Regions from separate parts of the Paenibacillus sp. Y412MC10 genome, predicted to be linked through region 1. Evidence: riboswitches for the same ligand, from Rfam matches in the RefSeq annotation. Region 1 holds a riboswitch; the other holds the start of a gene.

The links. Region 1 has a riboswitch for S-adenosylmethionine ahead of GYMC10_RS26980 (methionine ABC transporter ATP-binding protein). Riboswitches for the same ligand answer to the same signal wherever they lie in the genome.
Region 2: linked by a shared signal. The riboswitch ahead of metA (homoserine O-succinyltransferase) and the one ahead of GYMC10_RS26980 (methionine ABC transporter ATP-binding protein) in region 1 are both predicted to bind S-adenosylmethionine.

The regions. Positions count from the first base shown of each region.
Region 1 is NC_013406.1:6,134,159-6,137,289, forward strand. Features, by position in the region: gene GYMC10_RS26975 (methionine ABC transporter permease) at 1-642, opposite strand, end outside; gene GYMC10_RS26980 (methionine ABC transporter ATP-binding protein) at 642-1,658, opposite strand; SAM riboswitch class I at 1,766-1,912, opposite strand; gene GYMC10_RS26985 (Cthe_2314 family HEPN domain-containing protein) at 2,034-2,753, opposite strand.
Region 2 is NC_013406.1:5,774,144-5,777,274, reverse strand. Features, by position in the region: gene GYMC10_RS25235 (HRDC domain-containing protein) at 1-163, shown strand, start outside; gene corA (magnesium/cobalt transporter CorA) at 317-1,252, opposite strand; SAM riboswitch class I at 1,695-1,823, shown strand; gene metA (homoserine O-succinyltransferase) at 1,955-2,872, shown strand; gene GYMC10_RS25220 (PLP-dependent transferase) at 2,897-3,131, shown strand, end outside.

The sequences.
Region 1 (3,131 bases):
ACGATCTCCTGCCATCTGCAGCAGCTGGACCAGGACAATCATCAGCACGACAGCCAGAATCATGATCTCGGTCTCATAACGGTAATAGCCATACTTAATGGCCAAATCCCCTAAACCGCCGCCCCCGACTTGACCGGACATCGCGGTGTAAGATACCAGGGTTACAATCGTGATGGTCATCCCGGCCAGCAGACCCGGACGCGCCTCCGGAAGGAGCACCCTCCATACGATTTGGCTTGTCGAAGAGCCCATGGCATGAGCCGCCTCAATCACGCCTTTATCCACTTCATTCAAAGCCGTTTCCACGAGCCTTGCAAAGAATGGAGCAGCGCCGATCACGAGCGGCGGAATGGTGCCCAGCACGCCGTACGAAACTCCTACGATCGACTTCGTAATCGGGATCATCGCCACGATCAGGATGATGAACGGAACCGAGCGCAGAATGTTTACAATGAACGACAGAATCGTGTAGCCGAAGCGTACCAACCCGGACGTGGACCTTGCGGCCATGTAGAGCAGCACGCCGACAGGAAGTCCGATGATGAAGCTGAACAAGGCCGAAGCTCCCAGCATCCGCAGGGTATCCAATGTTGCCGTCCATATCTCTTTCCAGTCGATCTGGGTAAAATCAAGTCCGAACATCAATGAATCACCTCCACGTCTAGTCCTTGTTCAAGCAGCTTCCGGATCGTATCTTCAATCGCGCGCTCTTCCCCTTCGAAACGGACGATGAGCTGGCCGTACGGCGTATCTTTGATCGTAGAGATCGTACCCTGCAGAATCGCAAAATTCACGCCTGTCTCATGAACGGTATGGGACAGGATCGATTCGTACGTTTTCGACCCTAGGAACGTGATTTGAACCGCTCTTGAAGGGCCGTTTACCTGACCCTGCATAGCCAGCCGCAGCGCTTCGCCGCTGTCCATCTCCTGGCGGATGAATTCCTGCGTCACTTCATGCTTCGGCTTCAGGAACACTTCCGCTACCGGTCCTTGCTCTACGATGCCGCCCTGATGAATAACGGCGACCCGGTCGCAAATGCTCTGGATTACATGCATCTCATGGGTAATCAGTACGATCGTCAGATGAAACTTTTTGTTAATGTCCAGCAGCAGGCGCAGAATCGAATCCGTCGTCTGCGGGTCAAGGGCCGAAGTGGCCTCGTCGCACAGCAGCACTTCGGGATCGCTCGCGAGCGCCCTGGCGATGCCTACCCGCTGCTTCTGGCCCCCTGACAGCTGGGACGGGTATTTGTCGCGATGCGCCTCCAAGCCGACCAAAGCCAGCAGCTCGGATACTTTGCGCTCCAGTTCGGCCTTCGGCGTCTTGATCAGACGCAGCGGAAACGCAATGTTATCGTACACCGTCGCGGAAGACAGCAGGTTAAAGTGCTGAAAGATCATGCCGATTCTACGGCGCTCCGCCTGAAGCTGCTTCTTGCCGAGCGACGTCAAATTTTTGCCGTTCACCCACACCTCGCCCGAGGTGGGACGCTCCAGTAAATTGATGCAGCGGATCAATGTACTTTTCCCTGCACCGGAGTGTCCGATCACTCCGAAAATTTCTCCTTTTTCAATCGACAAATCCAATTCGGACAACGCAGTTGTTAATGACCCGGCTTTTCCGTACTGCTTCGTCAATTGCTTGAGCTCAATCAATCCGATAATCCTCCTTTTTCCTTAGCTTCATATCTATTTACCCAAAAGAAAAGAGCCTCTTTTTGTAGAATCAAAAAGGGCCCTCTTTACGTAAAAGTCAACGCCTTTTCTCATCTGTCAAAGCTGAAGGTATTCCATAGCTTTGAAGGAATTAGCACCATGTCACTCCAAGCGTCATCGCATTAAGCAATGGTGCGCAAGAAGTCGGTTGCCGGGCTTCATCGGGCCTGTCCCTCCGCCTCTCTCGATAAGAAAACATCGATATGAAATTTTTCCGATTAAATTGATCTGATTTGATAACATTTAATGAATGCAATAGTTAGTATAGATTCTTTTCAGGCTTTTGTCAAAAGGAATTTCATGGCGATTTTGTGCCTAAGCCCGCACTCCATTTTCAGTCCACAGCTTGTTCGTATATTTATACGAGGCGGCCAGGCTGCGGCATACCATATCGATGCCCTGTTGGAGATCGTCCAGGTGCTTGTCGATATCCTCCAGCTCGATTTTGTCGGACAGCCCTTGATGGCGCTGCCACAAATCATCCTGCATCTCGGAGTTCATGTAGTGAATTTCAGCGTTGCGCCTTTTCCTGAGCGCGTTCAGCGGTGCTTTGTAGCGATCCTTGATCGCTTCCAGCTCTTCAGCCAGCTCACCGTGGGCCTTCAAAAATCTGAACTGCCGCAGGACCGTAAAATAAGAAAAATGCGCCTTAACCTTGGAGGTATGCAGATCAAACAAATCGTTCAGCACCGTGCCCAGCTTGTCAAGGATCGAGAATACGCGGATGAAGCCGTTTTTGTAAAAATACACATATCGTTGATATTCCCCTTGCTCCTGAATCGACATATCATCGATGTAACCCGATTGGACCGATTGACTGAAATGCTTGGCCGCATTCCAGCTCTGCTCCAGCTCATCCAGGGAGACGATCAGTCCCCGGGTCCAAATCTCCAGCTTGCGAAAATCATGCGTCGGATCTTGATTTTTATCCATTTCCTTCTGCAGCAGCCGGGTTGTCTTCACCATCGATTCGATGGCTTCCTCAAGCAGGCCGTTATTCTGCCGGGGCTGTTCCCCAAGTAACATTCGAAGCATGGCGGTACCCCCTCGCGTCATCAGATTAACCTTGGTTCTTGATCTCGATTGTGCTAATGCCAATATACTCATTCCAGCGCTCAGCGGCCGTCTTCACGGCGATATCCTCGCGCGGGGGCAACTCATCCGGATCGCCATCAGGCCCTTCGGCATCCCATGACTATCAGATGACCCATCATCTGCTGCGCCAATCTGGGTTCGTCCTGTTAGGATGCCCCCGAAACGGGAAGACAACTCCATAGCATGGAGCATGGAGCGACTTGTGATTTCTCCGGTGTTATTAAATATAAACAAATTCGTTGCCTTATCAAACCTTTTCGATACCGCTGCCGGCAGCTCCTTTCTATACAACAAAGCCCTCGAACTCCGGTCCGGGGA
Region 2 (3,131 bases), 360 kb from region 1:
CGATACGTTTCTTAAACCTGTGTTACAGCGGGTATACGGACAGGGACAAGCCGAGAACGCAGAATCAGAAGAGCTGGGCGGAACGGAGAGGCTGTATGAGCGGCTTCGTCTCATACGGATCCGCTTTCGGCGGGATCAGCCCGGCAAAGCGAATGCCGGTTAATCTGCCTTAAACAAAGTCAGGACGGATTCTCCCGGTTGCAGGGAGATCCGTCCTGATGCTAATTCGCCGTGCTTGTAGATTGAGTTTGAGTTGCGGCGGTTCGTATGAACCGTTGTGATCCGGCCAATACTCGCCCCTTTTGACCAGGGTGTCTTATATCCAATCCTTTTTACGGAACAGATAAAACATGAGCGCGCCAGCAAAAACCATGATGCCGATAACCACATAATAGGAATATCTCCAATGAAGTTCCGGCATATACTCAAAGTTCATGCCGTAGATGCCCGTAATCAGCGTCAATGGAATAAAGATCGTTGTAATAGCGGTAAACACGCGCATGATTTCATTGGCCCGATTGGCGATACTGGATTGGTAGGCTTCCCGAAGGTTCCCCATGAGATCCCGATAGGTCTCGAACGTTTCGGAGATTTTAACGGCATTTTCATAGATATCGCTGAAGTATTTCTGCAGCTGGTCATCGATCAGCCGAAGATCTTTTTTGTTGAGCGTATTGATAACTTCCTTCTGAGGTCCAAGCACCTTTTTCAACCAAAGAATCTCGCTTCGCAGACCGATGATTTCGCTGAGATGGGATTTTTTGGTATGCATCAGAATGTCTTCCTCCAGCTTTTCAATCCGCGCTTCAATTCGGTCCCCTACGGAGAAGTAGTTGTCCGTGACGAGGTCGATCAAGAGATAGAGGAAGCGGTCAGGCGTGCTGACTTCATCCTCCCAGAGGAGCGGTTTGACGGTGCGAAGCTCATGGATCTTTTGCTTGGTCACCGTAATAATAAAATGCCTGCCCAGGAAAACATTCAATGCCCGAAGGAAAATCTCTTCGTCGTCAAACCGGATGCTGTTCACGACGATAAAATAGTGGTTCTCGTATATTTCAATTTTGGGACGCTGCTCCTCTTCGCTGAGGCAATCCTCAACGGCAAGATCATGCAGGGAGAAGAGGGGCTGCAGTTCGGCTAAATCATCCACGTCCGCATCCAGCCAGTAGAAGCCGCTGGCCGGAGCTGTCAGCGTCATTTCGATGTCATCAACAGGGGTAAATACGCCCGAATCGACCAACCGGATTTTCATCTGATATCACTCCTTTGTCTAATCCAAGCTGCTTAAGTCAAGCAGTTAAGGCACAGGATATCAGCCCACCGGTGTACGGGCATAAATCGAGGAAGGTTAGAATACGATAAAAAGCGCATGAAAAATAACGCTGCCCTCTGCCGGTAAGCTGATCTTGATCCTATGCGGTTGTGCGTCTTGTGCATCCAGTTTCTGGCTCGGGTCACCGTCCATCTTCCATGTCACCTCTTTCATACTCGGTTTTAAACAGCACTTGTCTAGTATAACGCCGGGTGTAGGACCTTTCAAGTGAAATCCGGAGCAGTCCAAGGGCCATGATATAGGGTATGGAAACCTTTGGTGAAGTGTGACAAACTCATGAAAAGGTTCTTGACGAAAAATTGAGGATGATTTAAAGTAGGTATCAATTACGAAACAATTTCAAACAACTGAATAAAGCGAAATCTTATCAAGAGCAGGTGGAGGGACTAGCCCTATGAAACCCGGCAACCGGCGGCAACATCGCACGGTGCTAATTCTTGCAGGAGATACGACGATTGTATAAGCCGTTGTATAGCCTGACAGATGAGAGAGGCGCATTGTGATACGTATATGATGACCTTTCTCTACTTCGAGAAAGGTCTTCTTGCGTTTATACAGTCTAACGCTCTTTCTCACAGCTTTATGGATGTATCATTTCATATTTCGAAGGAGTGAGCCGAGATGCCAATTAAAATTCCGGATGCCCTGCCGGCAAAGGAAGTTCTGGCTGGAGAAAACATTTTTGTCATGGATGAGAGTCACGCGTTTCATCAGGATATCCGCCCGCTGCGGATTGCGATCCTGAATTTGATGCCAACCAAGGAAACGACGGAGACCCAGCTGCTGCGATTGATCGGCAACTCCCCGCTCCAGGTGGATGTCGTCCTTCTTCACCCGAGTTCCCACGTATCGAAGAATACGTCGGCCGAGCATTTGAAATCATTTTACAAAACCTTTGAAGAAGTGAAGAACCGTCGTTTTGACGGCATGATCATTACAGGAGCTCCGGTCGAGCAGCTGGAGTTCGAAGAAGTGAATTACTGGGATGAGCTTACTGAAATTTTTGAATGGACCAAGACCCATGTAACCTCCACGCTCCATATCTGCTGGGCGTCGCAAGCCGGGCTTTATTATCATTACGGCGTGCCGAAATACAGCCTCGAGGAAAAGTGCTTTGGCGTATTTCCGCATACGATCAATGAAGCGTGTACCAAGCTGCTCCGCGGATTTGACGAAATGTTCTTTGTTCCGCATTCCCGTCATACGGAAGTTCGGCGCGAAGACATAACAGGCGTGGATGATTTGGTCATCCTGTCCGAGTCCGAGGAAGCAGGGATTTATTTGGTATCCAGCCGGGACGGCAAGCAGATTTTTGCCACAGGGCATTCCGAGTATGATGCGGACTCCCTGAAATGGGAGTATGACCGGGACGTTGCCAAAGGCATGGACATCGCGCTGCCGCGCAACTATTACCCGAACGACGATCCAACAAGAACGCCTCCGTCCATATGGCGCGCGCATGCAAACTTATTATTCACTAATTGGCTCAATTACTATGTATATCAGGAAACGCCATATGATATCGGTCCGCAAATTTAACAGCGTACGGGAGGAGAGTTTGTGATGGAGAAGAAACCTTTGAATATAGAGAGCCGGCTGGCACAGATCGGATCGGTGCAGGAACCGGTAACGGGAGCAGTGAATTTTCCGATTTATCAGGCTACGGCATACCGCCATCCTAAATTAGGCCAGAGCACGGGGTTTGATTATGCCCGCACCAAGAATCCGACACGTTCGGTACTCGAGGATGCTTGCGCCGAGCTGGAATCCGGTGACGCCGGCTTTGCCTGCAGCTCGG